4 regions of the Escherichia sp. MAL-1 genome follow, and region 3 is predicted to be linked to each of the others. Evidence: predicted binding sites of a transcription regulator. Region 3 holds the regulator's gene; each other region holds the start of a gene.

Region 1 (5,707 bases), 190 kb from region 3:
GCGGTTGTTTTTGAAAGCCAGCATGACGTTATGCCGGCCTTTGAAGCGGGTTTGCTGGACCGCGATTGTGTCGTTGTTGTCCGTCATCAGGGGCCAAAAGCGAACGGAATGCCAGAATTACATAAACTCATGCCGCCACTTGGTGTATTATTGGACCGGTGTTTCAAAATTGCGTTAGTTACCGATGGACGACTCTCCGGCGCTTCAGGTAAAGTGCCGTCAGCTATCCACGTAACACCAGAAGCCTACGATGGCGGGCTGCTGGCAAAAGTGCGCGACGGGGACATCATTCGTGTGAATGGACAGACAGGCGAACTGACGCTGCTGGTAGACGAAGCGGAACTGGCTGCTCGCGAACCGCACATTCCTGACCTGAGCGCGTCACGCGTGGGGACAGGACGTGAATTATTCAGCGCCTTGCGTGAAAAACTGTCCGGTGCCGAACAGGGCGCAACCTGTATCACTTTTTAAGACGACAAATTTGTAATCAGGCGAGAGAAAACTCTGATGAAAAACTGGAAAACAAGTGCAGAATCAATCCTGACCACCGGCCCGGTTGTACCGGTTATCGTGGTAAAAAAACTGGAACACGCAGTGCCGATGGCAAAAGCGTTGGTTGCTGGTGGGGTGCGCGTTCTGGAAGTGACTCTGCGTACCGAGTGTGCAGTTGATGCTATCCGTGCTATCGCCAAAGAAGTGCCTGAAGCGATTGTGGGTGCCGGTACGGTGCTGAATCCACAGCAGCTGGCAGAAGTCACTGAAGCGGGTGCACAGTTCGCAATTAGCCCGGGTCTGACCGAGCCGCTGCTGAAAGCTGCTACCGAAGGGACTATTCCTCTGATTCCGGGGATCAGCACTGTTTCCGAACTGATGCTGGGTATGGACTACGGTTTGAAAGAGTTCAAATTCTTCCCGGCTGAAGCTAACGGCGGCGTGAAAGCCCTGCAGGCGATCGCGGGTCCGTTCTCCCAGGTCCGTTTCTGCCCGACGGGTGGTATTTCTCCGGCTAACTACCGTGACTACCTGGCGCTGAAAAGCGTGCTGTGCATCGGTGGTTCCTGGCTGGTTCCGGCAGATGCGCTGGAAGCGGGCGATTACGACCGCATTACTAAGCTGGCGCGTGAAGCTGTAGAAGGCGCTAAGCTGTAAAAGTCAAAATGCCCGATCGAGGATCGGGCATTTTTGTAGCGTTTTTTTGCCGGGTTTAACCCTGTACTTTTACCTGTCCGGCGGCGTGCTTCGCGCGCTCAATGGCGTCAACAACACTCTCAGCGGTCGCCAGCGCAACACCCAGACGACGGTTGCCATCAATTTCCGGCTTACCAAATAAACGAATCTGCAAATCTGCGCCTACGGCATTCTGCACATTATCAAACGTGACATTCTGACTGGTCAGTTGTGGCAGAATAACGGCAGAAGCTGCAGGACCATACTGACGGATCCCGCCAACCGGAAGTCCGAGGAAGGCACGTACATGCAGGGCAAACTCTGAGAGATCTTGAGAAATTAACGTCACCATCCCGGTATCATGTGGACGAGGGGAGACCTCACTGAAAATCACCTCATCACCACAGACAAACAGCTCGACACCAAACAGACCATAACCGCCCAGTGCCAGCACCACTTTACGGGCAATCTCCTGCGCACGTTCAAGGGCAAGCGGGCTCATTTGCTGTGGTTGCCAGGATTCACGGTAGTCGCCATCTTCCTGGCGATGACCTACCGGTGCACAGAAATGGACGCCATCCACCGCGCTGACGGTTAGCAAGGTAATTTCGAAGTCAAACTTAACGACGCCTTCAACAATTACGCGGCCCGCTCCGGCGCGACCGCCTTGCTGAGCGTACTTCCATGCCTGAGCAAGTTGCTCTGCAGAACGAATAAACGTCTGCCCCTTGCCGGAAGAGCTCATCACCGGTTTTACAATGCAGGGATAGCCAATGTCAGCAACCGCCTCGCGGAAAAGGCTTTCGCTATCGGCAAAACGATAAGTGGAAGTGGGCAGCTGCAGCTCTTCTGCCGCCAGGCGACGGATACCCTCGCGATTCATCGTTAATTTCGTTGCGCGAGCGCAGGGGACAACATTCAGTCCTTCCTCTTCAAGTTGGATCAGCATATCGGTGGCAATAGCTTCGATCTCCGGCACGATATAATGTGGTTTTTCCAGTTCAACCACACGGCGTAATGCATCACCATCAAGCATATTAATGATATGGGAGCGATGCGCGACATGCATGGCTGGTGCGTCGGCATAGCGATCGACGGCAATCACCTCTACGCCGAGACGCTGACACTCGATTGCCACTTCTTTACCCAGTTCACCGGAGCCTAATAACATCACGCGAGTTGCTGCCGGACGCAGCGCAGTGCCTAATAACGTCATAACGAATATCCCCTGATTAATTCCGCGCGCAGTATAAACGAAAACGTTTGCGCGTGTCTTTATTGCTGATGTTGATTTCTCAACCGAAAAGAAATATACTGTATAAAATCACAGTTATTATGAGAGGCTGCAAATGGCGGTTGAAGTTAAATACGTAGTCATTCGTGAGGGCGAAGAGAAAATGTCGTTTACCAGCAAAAAGGAAGCCGATGCTTATGATAAAATGCTTGATACGGCGGATCTGCTTGACACCTGGCTGACAAATTCTCCAGTGCAAATGGAAGACGAGCAACGTGAAGCCCTTTCGCTATGGCTGGCAGAACAAAAAGATGTGCTGAGCACCATTCTGAAAACCGGCAAATTACCGTCCCCACAGGTCGTCGGTGCTGAATCCGAAGAGGAAGATGCCTCACACGCGGCCTGAAGCAACTTGCGCTCCTGACAATTTGTACCATGCTTTCTCCTGAATCATTGTGCTATGGAGAAAAACATGAAAAAAAGAGGGGCGTTTTTAGGGCTGTTGTTGGTTTCTGCCTGCGCATCAGTTTTCGCTGCCAATAATGAAACCAGCAAGTCGGTCACTTTCCCAAAGTGTGAAGGTCTGGATGCTGCCGGAATTGCCGCGAGCGTAAAACGTGATTATCAACAAAATCGCGTGGCGCGCTGGGCAGATGATCAAAAAATTGTCGGTCAGGCCGATCCCGTGGCTTGGGTCAGTTTGCAGGACATTCAGGGTAAAGATGATAAATGGTCAGTACCGCTAACCGTGCGTGGTAAAAGTGCCGATATTCATTACCAGGTCAGCGTGGACTGCAAAGCGGGAATGGCGGAATATCAGCGGCGTTAATGGCTTCTGATAATTCGATTGACCGTTGGCGGATGCGGCGCGAGTGCCTTGTCCGCCCCAGAACGCACCACAATCGTAGGCCTGAGAAGACGCAACAGCGTCGCATCGGGCAATCAGCATCAAACAATGCCACTCAAAACGACAAACTACTTTCACCTAAAATACCCTTATCACCTGATATACAGTAAATACCTTACCTGGCGCGAATTTCTTTGAATAACGGCCTACCGCCCCGCTTATTTGCGCATCTTTTGTCTCGATATACATTTTCTGACATCCTCATCCGCTATGCTACAGGCACTAAAAATGGTTATTGAGGAGCAAATATGGCTAACTGGTTAAATCAACTGCAATCCCTGCTTGGGCAAAGCAGTTCTTCTACCTCCTCGTCTGCGGATCAGGGATTGGGCAAACTGTTAGTGCCAGGCGCATTAGGCGGACTGGCTGGGCTGCTGGTCGCAAATAAATCAGCACGTAAACTTCTTACGAAATATGGCACCAACGCGTTACTGGTTGGCGGCGGAGCGGTAGCGGGTACGGTGCTGTGGAATAAATACAAAGATAAAATTCGCGCGGCGCATCAGGACGAACCGCAGTTTGGCGCGCAAAGTACGCCGCTGGATGAGCGTACAGAACGTTTGATCCTTGCGCTGGTCTTTGCCGCTAAAAGTGATGGTCATATTGATGCCAAAGAACGTGCGGCAATCGACCAGCAATTGCGTGAAGCCGGCGTGGAAGAGCAGGGACGTGTACTCATTGAGCAGGCAATCGAACAACCGCTGGATCCACAACGCCTGGCTACCGGGGTCCGCAATGAAGAAGAGGCGCTGGAAATCTATTTCCTGAGTTGCGCGGCTATTGATATTGACCATTTTATGGAACGCAGTTACCTGAATGCACTGGGTGACGCGCTGAAAATCCCCCAGGATGTTCGTGACGGCATTGAACGCGATCTCGAACAGCAAAAACGCACTTTGGCGGAATAATTCCGCTCTCTGGATAGCCTGAAGTTGACTATTTCGGGCTATCCAGAACCGCACAGCCATTTGAACAGGCTGATTTTCTCTGTCTGCATAACATTCGATATCCGCGCCATTACCTGTCATCATCTAAGCAATGACGACCCTGTTTCGCTTGCATCCCCGGTGAGTTTTGCCACCCTTATAAGATGTTTCAACCAGAAAGAACAATAACATGCTACCAAAAGCCGCCCGCATTCCCCACGCCATGACGCTTCATGGCGATACGCGAATCGATAATTACTACTGGCTGCGGGACGATACGCGTTCTCAGCCGGAAGTTCTGGACTACCTGCAACAAGAAAATAGTTACGGTCATCGGGTGATGGCCTCACAACAAGCCTTGCAGGATCGCATCTTAAAGGAAATCATCGACCGCATTCCGCAACGAGAAGTTTCTGCGCCCTACATCAAAAATGGCTACCGCTATCGGCATATTTATGAACCAGGCTGTGAATATGCTATCTACCAGCGTCAATCGGCATTCAGTGAAGAGTGGGATGAGTGGGAAACATTGCTCGATGCCAATAAGCGCGCAGCTCATAGTGAGTTTTATTCGATGGGCGGAATGGCGATTACGCCCGATAACACCATTATGGCGCTGGCAGAAGATTTTCTTTCCCGACGCCAGTACGGCATTCGTTTTCGTAATCTGGAAACTGGTAACTGGTACCCGGAACTGCTGGATAACGTTGAACCCAGCTTTGTCTGGGCAAATGACTCCTGGACTTTCTACTATGTTCGCAAGCATCCGGTGACGCTGCTGCCTTATCAGGTCTGGCGTCACGCCATCGGTACTCCAGCATCGCAAGATAAACTGATCTACGAAGAAAAAGACGATACCTATTACGTCAGCCTGCATAAAACGACCTCGAAGCACTATGTAGTCATTCATTTGGCCAGCGCCACCACCAGTGAAGTTCGCCTGCTGGACGCGGAAATGGCCGATGCCGAGCCGTTTGTTTTTCTGCCGCGCCGCAAAGATCACGAATACAGCCTTGATCACTACCAGCATCGTTTTTATCTGCGTTCCAACCGCCACGGCAAAAACTTTGGCTTATACCGTACCCGTATGCGTGATGAGCAACAGTGGGAAGAGTTAATTCCGCCACGCGAAAACATCATGCTGGAAGGGTTCACGCTGTTTACCGACTGGCTGGTGGTTGAAGAGCGTCAGCGCGGGTTAACCAGTTTGCGCCAAATTAACCGCAAGACCCGGGAAGTCATTGGTATTGCCTTTGATGATCCAGCCTATGTGACCTGGATTGCCTACAATCCAGAACCTGAAACCGCGCGATTGCGTTATGGTTATTCTTCCATGACCACACCAGACACTTTGTTTGAACTGGATATGGATACCGGTGAGCGTCGTGTATTAAAACAAACAGAAGTGCCCGGTTTTGATGCGGCGAATTACCGCAGTGAACACCTGTGGATAGTCGCCCGTGATGGCGTCGA
Region 2 (5,707 bases), 2.3 Mb from region 3:
GGTTTTTGCAGCAGCAGAGTCAGAGTGGAAGCAGTAACGTTAACAGGAAGTTGATACTGCTGACGACGGCTGAAAATGCCGCCCAGACGAATTACCGTTAAGGCTGTTTTATCGCTTTGTTGCTGCTGGAGTTGCAGGTGACGTTGCACAATCGCGCCAAGGCGAGTCAACATCCCTTGCTGTTGCCAGGCGTGACCGGTCATCAATACATCAATTTGTTGTTGTATCAAATTCAGGCTTTGCGCGTCATACCACAGGCAATCTTTCAGCAAAATGAGATCTACCGGGGCAACAGCACTGCGACCGCTAAAAAAGGCGCTGGCCTGTAATAATCGGATCGCTTTTTTCCAGCGACGATCCGAGACATAAGGCGCATCCGGTAATTTATCCAGTTGCTGGCGCAGCATAAAAATCAGCTCAAATACATGATCGGGCAGCGTAATTTCACCAATCTCTTTCTGCCAGCGTTCATATTCTTCATCTGTGACCTGCAAGGCATCAGGAACCGGATTGTCGTTTTCATCCTGTTGACTGGTCAGCATGGAGCGGAAATTCGCTTTATCCTGCACTTTATCTAACCACAGACGAATCAGCATGCGGTCATATAACGCTTCCAGACTGCTGTCTGCTTCCGGCAGCTCGTTGGAGGCCGCCACCAGCAGGCGCATCGGGATTTTTTCTACGTGTGCACCGTTGCGGAACTGGCGCTCGTTAATGGCGGTGAGCAAGGTATTAAGAATTGCCGGGCCCGCTTTCCAGATCTCATCCAGAAAGACAATTTCTGCTTCCGGCAGGTAACCGCTGGTTAAACGTTCATAGCGCCCTTCATCTTTTAGCGCCTGAATAGAAAGGGGACCAAAAACTTCTTCCGGCGTGGAGAAGCGGGTCATCAGATATTCAAACGCGCGGGCATTCTGAAAGGCGAATTTTAAGCGCCGGGCGATCAAACTTTTGGCAATACCTGGCGGGCCAAGGAGGAACACACTTTCACCACTTAATGCCGCTAATAAACACAAGCGGATGGCGTGGCTACGTTCATAAAGCCCCTTTTCCAACGAACTGCTCAGGCGGGAAATTCTTTCCGCTAATAAATGAGGGTGAGCCATAATGAAGTGGCGTCCTTTCGTCAAAAGTTCTGCGTAAATTGCGAGTATAGACGTTTCTTGCTGGTGGCTAAAATAGTCTCAAAGGGGGGGTATTTTTCTTTGAGCCAGGTTAATGTGGCCGCATTTAGGAGTACGATTTTGCCGTTAATCGTGCATACTGTGCGCTTTTTTGTGGGCCAAGGGACTAAGCACACATTTCATATTTCAACGAAAGACTAGTCTATGAGCACTGATAATAAGCAATCATTGCCCGCGATTACCCTCGCGGCGATTGGAGTTGTCTACGGCGATATTGGTACCAGCCCGTTATATACACTTCGTGAATGTTTGTCCGGCCAGTTTGGTTTTGGCGTTGAACGCGATGCCGTGTTTGGCTTTTTATCGCTGATCTTCTGGCTGCTAATCTTTGTGGTTTCCATTAAATATCTCACCTTCGTGATGCGGGCAGATAACGCCGGTGAGGGGGGGATCCTGACGTTGATGTCGCTTGCCGGGCGTAATACGTCGGCGCGAACCACATCAATGCTGGTGATTATGGGGCTAATCGGCGGCAGCTTTTTCTATGGTGAAGTCGTCATAACACCCGCTATTTCGGTGATGTCAGCCATTGAAGGTCTGGAAATCGTCGCCCCGCAGCTGGATACCTGGATAGTTCCCCTCTCAATTATCGTTCTCACTTTATTATTTATGATTCAAAAGCATGGCACGGCTATGGTCGGTAAGCTGTTTGCGCCGATCATGCTGACCTGGTTTTTGATTCTGGCAGGACTGGGGTTACGTAGCATTATTGCTAACCCGGAAGTGCTGCATGCGCTGAATCCGATGTGGGCCGTGCATTTCTTCCTTGAATACAAAACGGTTTCTTTTATTGCATTAGGGGCAGTGGTGCTGTCGATTACGGGGGTCGAGGCGCTGTATGCTGATATGGGACACTTTGGTAAGTTCCCTATTCGTCTGGCGTGGTTCACTGTCGTATTACCTTCCTTAACTCTTAATTACTTCGGCCAGGGAGCGCTGTTGTTAAAGAACCCGGAAGCGATTAAGAACCCGTTCTTCCTTTTGGCACCGGACTGGGCGCTGATCCCGCTGCTGATCATCGCCGCACTGGCGACGGTAATCGCCTCGCAGGCGGTTATCTCTGGCGTCTTTTCATTGACGCGTCAGGCGGTACGTCTGGGATATTTGTCGCCGATGCGCATTATTCACACCTCCGAAATGGAGTCAGGGCAAATCTATATTCCGTTTGTGAACTGGATGCTCTATGTCGCGGTCGTGATTGTGATTGTCAGCTTTGAGCACTCCAGCAACCTGGCGGCGGCGTACGGGATTGCGGTGACCGGAACCATGGTGCTGACGTCTATTCTCTCGACTACCGTGGCACGTCAGAACTGGCACTGGAATAAGTATTTTGTTGCGCTGATCCTGATTGCTTTCCTTTGTGTCGATATTCCATTGTTCACCGCTAACCTCGATAAACTGCTCTCCGGCGGCTGGTTGCCATTGAGCCTCGGTACTGTGATGTTTATCGTGATGACCACCTGGAAGAGCGAGCGTTTCCGCTTGCTGCGGCGGATGCATGAACATGGTAACTCTCTGGAAGCGATGATTGCTTCGCTGGAGAAATCACCGCCTGTTCGCGTGCCCGGGACCGCGGTGTATATGTCGCGTGCAATCAACGTCATTCCCTTTGCGCTGATGCATAACCTTAAACATAACAAGGTATTGCATGAGCGGGTGATTCTGTTAACTCTGCGCACCGAAGACGCTCCATATGTCCATAACGTCCGTCGGGTACAGATTGAACAACTGTCGCCCACTTTCTGGCGCGTGGTGGCAAGTTATGGTTGGCGAGAAACGCCAAACGTAGAAGAAGTTTTCCACCGCTGCGGTCTGGAAGGATTAAGTTGCCGGATGATGGAAACCTCCTTCTTTATGTCGCATGAGTCGTTGATCCTCGGCAAACGCCCGTGGTATTTGCGTCTGCGCGGCAAGCTGTACTTGCTGCTGCAACGTAATGCGCTGCGTGCACCAGATCAATTTGAAATCCCGCCAAACAGGGTTATCGAACTGGGTACTCAGGTCGAAATCTAACGCCAGACGCCTCCTTTCTTCATAAGGGGGCGTTTTTGTTTTCATGGTTAATCACCATGTAAAACGTTTCGAGGTTGATCACATTTCCGTAACGTCACGATGGTTTTCCCAACTCAGTCAGGATTAAACTGTGGGTCAGCGAAACGTTTCGCTGATGGAGAAAAAAATGAAAAAAGGCACCGTTCTTAATTCTGATATTTCATCGGTGATCTCCCGTCTGGGACATACCGATACGCTGGTGGTGTGTGATGCTGGTTTACCCATCCCCAAAAGTACAACGCGTATCGATATGGCATTAACCCAGGGTGTACCTTCTTTTATGCAGGTGCTGGGCGTCGTCACAAATGAAATGCAGGTCGAGGCGGCCATTATCGCGGAAGAGATCAAACACCATAATCCGCAACTCCACGAAACGTTGCTCACTCACCTTGAGCAGCTGCAAAAACACCAGGGAAATACCATTGAAATTCGTTACACCACGCATGAACAATTCAAACAACAAACCGCAGAAAGTCAGGCGGTAATTCGCAGCGGAGAATGTTCTCCGTATGCGAATATCATTCTCTGTGCTGGCGTGACGTTCTGAGGCCGTCATGGAAGCATTACTTCAGCTTAAAGGCATCGATAAAGCCTTCCCGGGCGTAAAAGCCCTCTCGGGCGCAGCGTTAAATGTCTATCCGGGCCGCGTGATGGCGCTGGTGGGCGAAAACGGCGCGGGTAAATCCACCATGATGAAAGTGCTTACTGGCATCTATACTCGCGATGCCGGTACGCTTTTATGGCTGGGGAAAGAAACGACATTTACCGGGCCAAAATCTTCCCAGGAAGCCGGGATTGGGATTATCCATCAGGAACTGAACCTGATCCCGCAGTTGACCATTGCCGAAAACATTTTCCTCGGTCGTGAGTTTGTTAATCGCTTTGGCAAAATTGACTGGAAAACCATGTATGCCGAAGCGGATAAATTGCTGGCTAAACTTAACCTGCGCTTTAAAAGCGACAAGCTGGTGGGCGATCTTTCCATCGGTGACCAGCAAATGGTTGAAATCGCCAAAGTGCTGAGCTTTGAGTCGAAAGTCATCATTATGGATGAACCGACCGATGCGCTGACCGATACCGAAACCGAATCCCTGTTCCGCGTCATCCGCGAGCTGAAATCGCAAGGCCGCGGTATTGTCTATATCTCCCACCGCATGAAAGAAATCTTCGAGATTTGCGATGACGTTACCGTTTTTCGTGATGGGCAATTTATTGCTGAGCGCGAAGTGGCATCACTGACCGAAGATTCGCTGATTGAGATGATGGTGGGTCGCAAGCTGGAAGATCAATATCCGCACCTGGACAAAGCGCCGGGAGATATCCGCCTGAAAGTCGATAATCTCTGCGGACCTGGCGTTAACGATGTCTCTTTTACTTTACGCAAAGGCGAAATTCTTGGCGTCTCTGGTTTGATGGGCGCAGGTCGTACCGAACTGATGAAAGTGCTCTACGGCGCACTACCGCGCACCAGCGGTTACGTCACCCTGGATGGGCATGAAGTCGTTACCCGTTCACCGCAGGATGGCTTGGCAAACGGCATTGTGTATATCTCCGAAGACCGTAAACGTGACGGTTTAGTGTTGGGCATGTCAGTAAAAGAGAACATGTCGCTGACAGCGCTGCGCTACTTCAGCCGCGCTGGCGGCAGTTTGAAGCATGCCGATGAACAGCAGGCTGTGAGTGATTTCATTCGTCTGTTTAATGTGAAAACTCCGTCGATGGAACAGGCAATTGGTCTGCTTTCCGGTGGCAATCAGCAAAAAGTGGCGATTGCCCGCGGTCTGATGACACGCCCCAAAGTGTTGATCCTTGATGAACCTACCCGTGGCGTAGATGTCGGCGCGAAAAAAGAGATCTATCAACTGATTAACCAGTTCAAAGCCGATGGCTTGAGCATCATTCTGGTGTCATCGGAGATGCCAGAAGTATTAGGCATGAGCGATCGCATCATCGTCATGCATGAAGGGCATCTCAGCGGGGAATTTACTCGTGAGCAGGCCACCCAGGAAGTGTTAATGGCTGCCGCTGTGGGCAAGCTTAATCGCGTGAATCAGGAGTAAAAAAATGACAACCCAGACTGTCTCTGGTCGCCGTTATTTCACGAAAGCGTGGCTGATGGAGCAGAAATCGCTTATCGCTCTGCTGGTGCTGATCGCGATTGTCTCGACGTTAAGTCCGAACTTTTTCACCATCAATAACTTATTCAATATTCTCCAGCAAACCTCAGTGAACGCCATTATGGCGGTCGGGATGACGCTGGTGATCCTGACGTCGGGCATCGACTTATCGGTAGGTTCTCTGTTGGCGCTGACCGGCGCAGTTGCTGCATCTATCGTCGGCATTGAAGTCAATGCGCTGGTGGCTGTCGCTGCCGCTCTCGCGTTAGGTGCCGCAATTGGTGCGGTAACCGGGGTGATTGTAGCGAAAGGTCGCGTCCAGGCCTTTATCGCTACGCTGGTTATGATGCTTTT
Region 3 (5,707 bases):
CTACCCTATCCATACGCACAATAAGGCTATTGTACGTATGCAAATTAATAATAAAGGAGAGTAGCAATGTCATTCGAATTACCTGCACTACCATATGCTAAAGATGCTCTGGCACCGCACATTTCTGCGGAAACCATCGAGTATCACTACGGCAAGCACCATCAGACTTATGTCACTAACCTGAACAACCTGATTAAAGGTACCGCGTTTGAAGGTAAATCACTGGAAGAGATTATTCGCAGCTCTGAAGGTGGCGTATTCAACAACGCAGCTCAGGTCTGGAACCATACTTTCTACTGGAACTGCCTGGCACCGAACGCCGGTGGCGAACCGACTGGAAAAGTCGCTGAAGCTATCGCCGCATCTTTTGGCAGCTTTGCCGATTTCAAAGCGCAGTTTACTGATGCAGCGATCAAAAACTTTGGTTCTGGCTGGACCTGGCTGGTGAAAAACAGCGATGGCAAACTGGCTATCGTTTCAACCTCTAACGCGGGTACTCCGCTGACCACCGATGCGACTCCGCTGCTGACCGTTGATGTCTGGGAACACGCTTATTACATCGACTATCGCAATGCACGTCCTGGCTATCTGGAGCACTTCTGGGCGCTGGTGAACTGGGAATTCGTAGCGAAAAATCTCGCTGCATAATAACTGATGGCAAATGCAGCATTGCCTGAAGCGCTACGCTTATCAGGCCTACGCGGATCATCGATGTAGGTCGGATAAGGCACTCGCCGCATCCGACAAGCGCTGCATGATACGACGCCTAACGCGTCTTTTCATGTCAACGCGGATGAGTCGTTAACACCGCATCCGGCAAGATAAATCGCACGTTGTCAGCAACTGTAACGCAGAAGGTTATCCTTCTGCGTTTTTGTTTAATTAGCTGTTAGCAACGCAAACTGTTTCAGGTTGTTTTCTGGCTGACATAAACACCAGCAATAATGCCAGTCCCGCGACAATCGCTCCCATCACCGGCACAAAGCTGTATCCCAGCCCAGCGGAAATTACCGCACCACCAGCAGCTGCTCCCAGCGCATTTCCAAGATTAAAGGCACCAATATTGACTGATGAAGACAGACCCGGCGCTTCACTGGCGACACGCATCACGCGCATCTGTAACGGCGGTACGACCGCAAAGGTTGCTGCGCCCCACACCACCATGCTAATAGCTGCGCCGAACTCATTGCGGGCCAGGAACGGGATTGCCAGCATAATCACCATCAGCAGCAACAAAAAGCCTTTCAACGTGCCGTTAACTGAACGATCTGCCAGTTTGCCGCCGAGATAGTTACCGATAGAGAATCCGACACCAATCAGCACCAGCATTGCCGTGACGAACACCGGTGTTGCGTGGGTAATACTTTGCAGTACCGGAGAGATATAGGTGTAGAGAGTAAACATTGCACCAGCTCCCAGTACCGTCGTCAGCAATGCAGACAGCACCTGCGGACGCATTAATACCGCCAGCTCTTTTTTCACTTCAGGTCGTGCCCCTGCACCACCTTTAGGTAATGAGAAGAACAGACTTACCATTGAAATCACTCCCAGCCCCGCCGTTGCCAGAAATGACATCCGCCAGCCGATGGTTTCACCCAACCAGGTCGCCGCCGGCACGCCACCGATATTTGCCAGGGTTAACCCCATAAACATAGTGGCAACTGCGCTGGCCTGTTTATGTTTTGGCACCACGCTTGCGGCCACGACTGAACCCAAACCAAAAAATGCTCCGTGATTCAGGCTGGTCAAAATGCGTGAAAGCATCAGGGTCATATAATCCGGCGCGATGGCGGAAAGAACGTTGCCTAGCGTGAAAATTGCCATCAGGAAAATCAACGCACTGCGGCGGGCACGATGAGAAAGTAGAAGCGTCATCAGCGGCGCGCCCACCATTACGCCAACTGCATAGGCACTGATTAACATTCCGGCAGCGGGAATCGAGACATCCACACCGCGCGCAATGACGGGCAACAAGCCCATTGGCGAGAACTCCGTTGTCCCGATACCAAACGCGCCAATCGCCAGCGCCAGCAACGGATAGTTAATTTTCATGCCTTATCTCCACCTCTTCGCGTCATTACGCGATATTCATTAAAGTGGCGAAAGCATGACAGCAATCACAAAAAAATGAAAATAACAAAAAGAGAAAACACTTTTGCCATTTTGCTAACAAACAGGAAGGAGATGCGAGGGAGAACGCGCTCCCTCGAGAGGAAATCAGTGCAGCGCGGCAGTCAAACCCACGGCTACGATCAAACCGAGGACGATAATCGTTGTTACCAGTGAAAATTTAAGGTCGGTGCTCATCAAGTTTTCTCCTTTTTTATTACCACACAAAAAGTGATATTACGCATTTTTACACACTGTGATGAAAAAATCTCCCGTCATTTATAATGATAAGTGTTTTTACCACTTCCCCTTTTCGTCAAGATCGGCCAAAATTCCACGCTTACACTATTTGCGTACTGGCCATTGACCCCTTCCTGACGCTCCGTGTCGTTTTTCCGGCGTACCGCAACACTTTTGTTGTGCGTAAGGTGTGTAAAGGCAAACGTTTACCTTGCGATTTTGCAGGAGCTGAAGTTAGGGTCTGGAGTGAAATGGAATGGCAACAATAAAAGATGTAGCGAAACGAGCAAACGTTTCCACTACAACTGTGTCACACGTGATCAACAAAACACGTTTCGTCGCTGAAGAAACGCGCAACGCCGTGTGGGCAGCGATTAAAGAATTACACTACTCCCCTAGCGCGGTGGCGCGTAGCCTGAAGGTTAACCACACCAAGTCTATCGGTTTGCTGGCGACCAGCAGCGAAGCGGCCTATTTTGCCGAGATCATTGAAGCGGTTGAAAAAAATTGCTTCCAGAAAGGTTACACCCTGATTCTGGGTAATGCGTGGAACAATCTTGAGAAACAGCGGGCTTATCTGTCGATGATGGCGCAAAAACGCGTCGATGGTCTGCTGGTGATGTGTTCTGAGTACCCAGAGCCGTTGCTGGCGATGCTGGAAGAGTATCGCCATATCCCAATGGTGGTGATGGACTGGGGTGAAGCAAAAGCTGACTTCACCGATGCGGTCATTGATAACGCGTTTGAAGGCGGCTACATGGCCGGGCGTTATCTGATTGAACGCGGTCACCGCGAAATCGGCGTTATCCCCGGCCCGCTGGAACGTAACACTGGCGCAGGCCGCCTTGCCGGTTTTATGAAGGCGATGGAAGAAGCAATGATCAAGGTGCCGGAAAGCTGGATTGTGCAGGGTGATTTTGAACCTGAATCCGGTTATCGCGCCATGCAGCAAATCCTGTCGCAGCCGCATCGCCCTACTGCCGTCTTCTGTGGTGGCGATATCATGGCAATGGGCGCACTTTGTGCTGCTGATGAAATGGGCCTGCGCGTCCCGCAGGATGTTTCGCTGATCGGTTATGATAACGTGCGCAACGCCCGCTATTTTACGCCGGCGCTGACCACGATCCATCAGCCAAAAGACTCGCTGGGTGAAACAGCGTTCAACATGCTGTTGGATCGTATCGTCAACAAACGTGAAGAACCGCAGTCCATTGAAGTGCATCCGCGCTTGATTGAACGCCGCTCCGTGGCTGACGGCCCGTTCCGCGACTATCGTCGTTAATCACCCGTTGCGGGAGTCTCTTCCGGCTCCCGCAGCCACTCCTTATTCAGCGTCTCACTATCGCCGAGATACTCAAGCAACCAGGTTAACGCAGGCGACATATCATTTTGCTGCCATGTCAGACAACATGCCGAATCCGGAAAGGGGTTTTCCAGTTCTAATGCTACCCACTTCCCCTCATTAAGCCACGGTTTGGCGAAATGTGTTGGCACCATCCCTATGCATAATCCTGCCGAGATACAGGTTGCCGATGATTCCCAGTCAGGCACGACAAGTCTTTTTTGGTTATCCAGCAACCAGGTAATACGCTTAGGTAGCGTTCGCGAGGTGTCTTCGCGCACCAACGACGGCCAGTTGCGCAACGTATCATCGCTGAATGGACCATCCATCAACGCCAGCGGGTGGTGGCTGGCAACAACGCAACTCCAGCTTAGCATCCCCATATCCCGGAAGGCATAACGACCGCCTACCGGAATCGCGCGTGTTGCGCCAATCGCCAGTTCCACGCGCCCGTCGGAAAGCGCATCCCAGACACCGTTGAACACTTCCTGAAAGACAAGAAGTTCGACATCATCAAAATGGCGATAAAAATCAACGATCATCTGCCGTGTACGTTCTGGCCTGACAATATTATCCACTGCGATAGCTAACTGACCGCGCCAGCCGTTCGCTATCTGCTGACATTGCTGGCGGGTGATCTGCATTTTTTTGACAACAGAGCGCCCTTCTTTGAGAAACCACGCTCCAGCAGCGGTCAGCTCCACATCACGGTGCCGTCGTTCAAAGAGCGGCACCGCCAGCCACTCTTCCAGCTGACGCACGGTATAGCTGACCGCAGAAGGAACGCGATGCAGCTCCTGTGCCGCAGCGCTAAAACTACCATTACGCGCTACCGCATCAACAACTTCGAGTGAATATTCTGACCACATAGTCTGCCTACAAAATTTTTGAAACCAGTCATCAAATATTACCGTTTCACAACACTAATTTCACTCCCTACACTTTGCGGCGGTGTTTAATTGAGAGATTTAGAGAATATACATGCAACCTGGGAAAAGATTTTTAGTCTGGCTGGCGGGTTTGAGCGTACTCGGTTTTCTGGCAACCGATATGTATCTGCCTGCTTTCGCCGCCATACAGGCCGACCTGCAAACGCCTGCGTCTGCTGTCAGTGCCAGCCTTAGTCTGTTCCTTGCCGGTTTTGCCGCAGCCCAGCTTCTGTGGGGGCCACTCTCCGACCGTTATGGTCGTAAACCGGTGTTATTAATCGGCCTGACAATTTTTGCGTTAGGTAGTCTGGGGATGCTGTGGGTAGAAAACGCCGCTACGCTGCTGGTATTGCGTTTTGTACAGGCTGTGGGGGTCTGCGCCGCGGCGGTTATCTGGCAAGCGTTAGTGACGGATTATTATCCTTCACAGAAAGTCAACCGTATTTTTGCGACCATCATGCCGCTGGTGGGTCTGTCTCCGGCACTTGCTCCCCTGTTAGGAAGCTGGCTGCTGGTCCATTTTTCCTGGCAGGCGATTTTCGCCACCCTGTTTGCCATTACCGTGGTGCTGATTCTGCCTATTTTCTGGCTCAAACCCACGACGAAGGCCCGTAACAATAGTCAGGATGGTCTGACCTTTACCGACCTGCTACGTTCTAAAACCTATCGCGGCAACGTGCTGATATATGCGGCCTGTTCAGCCAGTTTTTTTGCATGGCTGACCGGTTCACCGTTCATCCTTAGTGAAATGGGCTACAGCCCGGCAGTTATTGGTTTAAGTTATGTCCCGCAAACTATCGCGTTTCTGATTGGTGGTTATGGCTGTCGCGCCGCACTGCAGAAATGGCAAGGCAAGCAGTTATTACCGTGGTTGCTGGTGCTGTTTGCTGTCAGCGTCATTGCGACCTGGGCTGCAGGCTTCATTAGCCATGTGTCGCTGGTCGAAATCCTGATCCCATTCTGTGTGATGGCGATTGCCAATGGCGCGATCTACCCTATTGTTGTCGCCCAGGCGCTGCGTCCCTTCCCACACGCAACTGGTCGCGCCGCAGCTTTGCAGAACACTCTACAACTGGGTCTGTGCTTC
Region 4 (5,707 bases), 970 kb from region 3:
AATACCGGTCAGAATTATCCGCCGCGCAGAGCGCAACATTGTTACGCATTCATGCAGTTTCTCTTCACTATTAACGTTTAGCGTTGCGTACATAGCGGCAGTATTTTCTTTAATCAGTTTTTCGCCGACCAGCCGTAACGGATCATCACCGCGGATTTGGTTATGAATGGGCACGGAGGGTGATTCCGGCTGGCTTGCCAGCGCTTCACTCAACGCCAACTTAAGCGCCGGAAAACCTTTATAGCCGAGTTTTTGCGCGAACTTCACGACGCTGGACTGACTGACTCCGGCTTCGTTGGCCAGTTGCTGAGAGCTTAAATGGCGCGCCGTATCAGGTTGTAGCAGCAGATAATCCGCCAGTTTTTTATCACTCTGGGCAAGCCCCTGGTAACGCTGACGGATACGAAGTAAGCCGTTCATATCTTTCCTCGCGATGAAATAGTGGCGACAACAGGCAATATGAGACACACGCGAGTGAATTTTATATTCCATTGCCGCTAATTGCCATGAATTAAAAATTCCAGTTAGCCATGATGCGGTCGATTGTTGCCGGAAAAGTGATGATCTATCTGTTAGGCTATGTAGTAGCGAAAATTAATCAGGATGTTTCAGTCCAGAGGAGTATGGTTTGGCAACTCACGAGCGTCGTGTGGTGTTTTTTGACTTAGATGGAACATTGCATCAGCAGGATATGTTCGGCAGTTTTCTGCGCTATTTACTACGTCGCCAACCGCTGAATGCGTTACTTGTCCTGCCGTTGTTACCGATTATAGCCATTGCGTTATTGATAAAAGGTCGTGCGGCACGCTGGCCGATGAGTCTGCTTCTGTGGGGGTGCACTTTTGGTCACAGCGAAGCACGTTTACAGACGTTGCAGGCCGATTTCGTGCGCTGGTTTCGCGACAATGTTACCGCCTTTCCGCTGGTTCAGGAGCGATTAACCACCTACCTGTTAAGTTCCGATGCTGATATCTGGTTGATTACCGGCTCTCCGCAGCCGCTGGTTGAAGCGGTTTATTTCGATACGCCCTGGCTGCCGCGGGTTAATCTTATCGCCAGCCAAATTCAGCGTGGCTATGGTGGTTGGGTATTGACGATGCGTTGTCTGGGACATGAAAAGGTCGCACAACTGGAGCGCAAAATCGGCACTCCGCTGCGGCTGTACAGTGGCTATAGCGACAGTAATCAGGACAATCCGCTGCTTTATTTCTGTCAGCATCGTTGGCGAGTAACCCCGCGCGGTGAACTCCAGCAACTGGAATAGAGTAAAGCATAGCGTCCGTGTATAATGCGCCGCGCTTTTATAACCGGAGTTTTCTTTTTGTCTGAAGTCGAATTTAGCCACGAATACTGGATGCGTCACGCGCTGACGCTGGCGAAACGTGCCTGGGATGAGCGGGAAGTGCCGGTCGGCGCGGTATTAGTGCATAACAATCGGGTAATCGGCGAAGGCTGGAACCGCCCGATTGGTCGCCATGATCCCACCGCACATGCAGAAATCATGGCCCTGCGGCAGGGTGGTCTGGTGATGCAAAATTATCGTCTGATCGACGCCACATTGTATGTCACGCTTGAACCATGTGTAATGTGTGCCGGAGCGATGATCCACAGTCGCATTGGTCGCGTGGTCTTTGGTGCGCGTGACGCGAAAACTGGCGCTGCGGGATCTTTAATGGATGTGCTGCATCATCCGGGTATGAATCACCGAGTGGAAATTACGGAAGGAATACTGGCGGATGAGTGCGCGGCGTTGCTCAGTGACTTCTTTCGCATGCGCCGCCAGGAAATTAAAGCGCAGAAAAAAGCGCAATCCTCGACGGATTAATTTTGTTTCTCTTCACTCCCTTTCCTGGAAAACAGCAGAGAGGGAGAATGGGTCAAATAGTTTGATGACGACTGGGAAAGAAACGAGAGAAAAGGAAATTTCTCTTTGCCCAACTCCGTAGGCGATACCGCCGGATAATCCTGCGCCAGTTGCATCGCCGCTTCTGTAGCCTGCTTCTCTTTCTCTTGCAGATAACCCACCAGGCTAATCTGATACTTACGAATATTTTCGACATAAGCGTAGGCTTCATGTCCACGAGCGTAGCCGTAAGTCAGCTTGCTGTAATAGGGTTTCTGGCTAAGTAAAGGCAGACGCTGTTTTACGTCAGCCCAACTGTCAGGATTCCCTTTGGTTTTTGCCGTCAGGGCGCGGGCATCCAGCATATGCGCATAGCCCATATTGTACGCAGCGAGGGCAAACCAGATCCGCTCGTTCTCCGGCACACTTTCCGGCACTTTACTCATCATATCCTGCAAATAACGCACGCCACCGCTAATGCTCTGTTCGGCATCGGTACGATCCGTAATGCCGAGGCTTTGCGCGGTATTTTTGGTTAACATCATCATGCCGCGCACACCCGTCGGTGAAGTGGCCTGTGCATCCCAGTGCGATTCCTGATAAGCAATAGCGGCCAGCAAACGCCAGTCAATTTCTTCGGCGTATTTCTCAAACAGGGGCTTTAACTGCGGCAGTACCGCATCGACGGCGCGTAAAAATGTGCGCGTATCGACGTAATCAAAATCATCGCCATGCCCCAGGTATTTCTCTTCAATGCGTGCCAGCGTACCGTCTTCATTCATTTCGTTGAAGAAGTCGAGCAGGGCGGCGGAAAGGGTATTATCGCCATCTAACGGGCTAAACCAAGTCACCGGTTGTTCATCGGTGATATCGAGCGCTACGGCGAGCTCCGGGTGAACGCGCTGAAACAGGCTGATGGCGACAGAATCAGCAATGGTGTAATCGAGTTTTCCTTCGATGACATCTTCTATTAATTCCGCAGAGCCTTTTTTGTCGTCTACCTTCCAGCTTAATTCCGGGAATTTTGTTTCTTTCAGGGTCTGGAGATCGTTAACCACCACATGACCCGGTGCAACGGTGAGTTGCTCCGCCGTCAGGTTGCCCAGCGTACGTGGGCGATACTGACCCACTTTATAAACCAGTTGTTGTGACACGGAATAATAGGTAGGGCCAGGCTGATAATTTTTTACCCGCTCACTGTTATAGACCAGTCCTGCCGCCAGCAGGTCGGCGTTACCATTATCGAGGTCGTCAAACAGCTGGCTGATATTCTGCCGCACGGTCACTTTCAGTTTTACGCCGAGGTAATCGGCAAACTGTTTCGCCAGTTCGTAATCCAGGCCAAAAGGTTTCCCGTTGATTTCGTTATAAGTCAGGGGAGTATGAATGGTGCTCACACGCAACTCTCCCCGCGCTTGAATGGCGGCGATACGGTTGTCGGCTTTACCAAACCAGGGAATGGATGGCCAGAGAGCGACCGCGAGCAGCAGTGCCAGAATGCCGATGAACAGATAATTAATCTTTAATTTTTTCAATTAGTTAATTCTCTGTGTCGTGCGCGTCCCAGCTTGAAAAAACGTAATAATAGTGAAAGGTTTACTCATAAATGAGCGGCATTTTGCGTAAACCTGCGCCAGATGGCAACTTATTACAGCCATTGGCGGCACGCGTTGCTAATTCACGATGGTGATTTTATTTCCACGCAAACGGTTTCGTCAGCGCATCAGATTCTTTATAATGACGCCCGTTTCCCCCCCTTGGGTACACCGAAAGCTTAGAAGACGAGAGACTTATGATGGAAATTCTGCGTGGTTCGCCTGCACTGTCGGCATTCCGAATCAACAAACTGCTGGCACGTTTTCAGGCTGCCAGGCTCCCGGTTCACAATATTTACGCCGAGTATGTCCATTTTGCTGACCTCAATGCGCCGTTAAACGATGATGAGCACGCACAACTTGAACGCCTGCTGAAATATGGTCCGGCACTCGCCAGCCACGCCCCGCAAGGCAAACTCCTGCTGGTGACCCCGCGTCCTGGCACCATCTCTCCCTGGTCTTCGAAAGCGACCGATATTGCCCATAACTGCGGGCTACAACAGGTAAACCGCCTTGAGCGCGGCGTTGCTTACTATATAGAAGCCGGTACGCTGACCAATGAACAATGGCAGCAGGTTACCGCTGAACTGCACGACCGCATGATGGAAACGGTCTTTTTTGATTTAGATGATGCAGAGCAGTTGTTTGCCCACCATCAACCGACTCCGGTCACAAGCGTTGATTTGCTGGGGCAGGGCCGTCAGGCGCTGATCGACGCTAACCTGCGTCTTGGCCTGGCTCTGGCGGAAGATGAAATTGACTATCTGCAGGATGCTTTCACAAAGCTTGGTCGTAACCCGAACGACATCGAGCTGTATATGTTCGCTCAGGCGAACTCTGAGCACTGCCGCCACAAAATTTTTAACGCCGACTGGATTATCGACGGTGAACAACAGCCGAAATCGCTGTTCAAGATGATCAAAAACACCTTCGAAACCACGCCGGATCACGTTCTCTCTGCTTATAAAGATAACGCCGCCGTAATGGAAGGTTCTGAAGTGGGCCGCTACTTTGCTGACCACGAAACGGGCCGCTACGATTTCCATCAGGAACCGGCGCATATTCTGATGAAAGTCGAAACTCACAACCACCCGACGGCGATTTCTCCGTGGCCGGGCGCGGCGACCGGTTCCGGCGGTGAAATCCGCGATGAAGGTGCCACCGGGCGCGGCGCGAAGCCGAAAGCGGGTTTGGTTGGTTTCTCCGTTTCCAACTTGCGAATTCCTGGCTTCGAACAGCCGTGGGAAGAAGATTTCGGTAAGCCTGAGCGCATTGTCACCGCGCTGGACATCATGACCGAAGGCCCGCTGGGCGGCGCGGCGTTTAACAACGAATTTGGTCGTCCGGCACTGAATGGCTACTTCCGTACTTATGAAGAAAAAGTGAACAGCCACAACGGCGAAGAGCTGCGCGGTTATCACAAACCGATCATGCTGGCGGGCGGGATCGGCAACATTCGCGCCGATCACGTACAAAAAGGCGAGATCAACGTCGGTGCGAAGCTGGTCGTTCTCGGCGGCCCGGCAATGAACATCGGTCTTGGCGGCGGAGCGGCGTCTTCCATGGCGTCAGGTCAGTCTGATGCCGACCTCGACTTTGCTTCCGTACAGCGCGACAACCCGGAGATGGAGCGTCGTTGCCAGGAAGTAATCGACCGTTGCTGGCAGCTTGGTGATGCTAACCCAATTCTGTTTATCCACGACGTCGGTGCGGGCGGTCTTTCTAACGCCATGCCGGAACTGGTGAGCGACGGCGGGCGCGGCGGTAAATTCGAACTGCGCGATATCCTGAGCGACGAACCGGGCATGAGCCCGCTGGAAATCTGGTGTAACGAATCCCAGGAACGCTACGTGCTGGCGGTTGCTGCTGATCAATTACCGCTGTTTGACGAGCTGTGTAAGCGTGAGCGCGCACCCTACGCTGTGATTGGTGAAGCGACCGAAGAACTGCATCTTTCTCTGCACGATCGTCATTTTGATAATCAGCCGATCGATCTGCCGCTGGACGTCCTGCTTGGTAAAACGCCGAAGATGACCCGCGATGTACAAACGTTGAAAGCGAAAGGCGACGCGCTGGCCCGTGAAGGGATCACCATTGCAGACGCGGTGAAACGTGTGCTGCATCTGCCGACTGTGGCGGAAAAAACCTTCCTGGTGACCATTGGCGACCGCAGCGTAACCGGCATGGTAGCGCGCGATCAGATGGTGGGGCCGTGGCAGGTGCCGGTCGCTAACTGCGCGGTCACTACCGCCAGCCTCGACAGCTACTA

Evidence for each region. Region 3 encodes PurR, which represses purine synthesis genes. Its sites were predicted from a motif close to CANGCAAACGTTTGCNTG; they were not measured.
Region 1: a site for PurR is predicted at 2,420-2,437, ahead of purT (formate-dependent phosphoribosylglycinamide formyltransferase). Genes of this name have one in related genera too.
Region 2: a site for PurR is predicted at 3,334-3,351, ahead of rbsD (D-ribose pyranase). Genes of this name have one in related genera too.
Region 4: a site for PurR is predicted at 3,543-3,560, ahead of purL (phosphoribosylformylglycinamidine synthase). Genes of this name have one in related genera too.

Annotation. Positions count from the first base shown of each region.
Region 1 is NZ_CM129609.1:2,075,105-2,080,811, forward strand. It holds gene edd (phosphogluconate dehydratase) at 1-471, shown strand, start outside; gene kdgA (bifunctional 4-hydroxy-2-oxoglutarate aldolase/2-dehydro-3-deoxy-phosphogluconate aldolase) at 508-1,149, shown strand; gene purT (formate-dependent phosphoribosylglycinamide formyltransferase) at 1,205-2,383, opposite strand; gene yebG (DNA damage-inducible protein YebG) at 2,517-2,807, shown strand; gene yebF (protein YebF) at 2,874-3,230, shown strand; gene ACU8XX_RS10090 (tellurite resistance TerB family protein) at 3,557-4,216, shown strand; gene ptrB (oligopeptidase B) at 4,425-5,707, shown strand, end outside.
Region 2 is NZ_CM129609.1:4,886,192-4,891,898, reverse strand. It holds gene ravA (ATPase RavA) at 1-1,106, opposite strand, end outside; gene kup (low affinity potassium transporter Kup) at 1,329-3,197, shown strand; gene rbsD (D-ribose pyranase) at 3,364-3,783, shown strand; gene rbsA (ribose ABC transporter ATP-binding protein RbsA) at 3,791-5,296, shown strand; gene rbsC (ribose ABC transporter permease) at 5,301-5,707, shown strand, end outside.
Region 3 is NZ_CM129609.1:2,268,640-2,274,346, reverse strand. It holds gene sodB (superoxide dismutase [Fe]) at 67-648, shown strand; gene ACU8XX_RS11095 (MFS transporter) at 883-2,052, opposite strand; gene cydH (cytochrome bd-I accessory subunit CydH) at 2,218-2,307, opposite strand; gene purR (HTH-type transcriptional repressor PurR) at 2,606-3,631, shown strand; gene punR (DNA-binding transcriptional activator PunR) at 3,628-4,560, opposite strand; gene punC (purine nucleoside transporter PunC) at 4,673-5,707, shown strand, end outside.
Region 4 is NZ_CM129609.1:1,295,267-1,300,973, forward strand. It holds gene ACU8XX_RS06380 (MurR/RpiR family transcriptional regulator) at 1-420, opposite strand, end outside; gene yfhb (phosphatidylglycerophosphatase C) at 629-1,264, shown strand; gene tadA (tRNA adenosine(34) deaminase TadA) at 1,322-1,825, shown strand; gene mltF (membrane-bound lytic murein transglycosylase MltF) at 1,822-3,378, opposite strand; gene purL (phosphoribosylformylglycinamidine synthase) at 3,636-5,707, shown strand, end outside.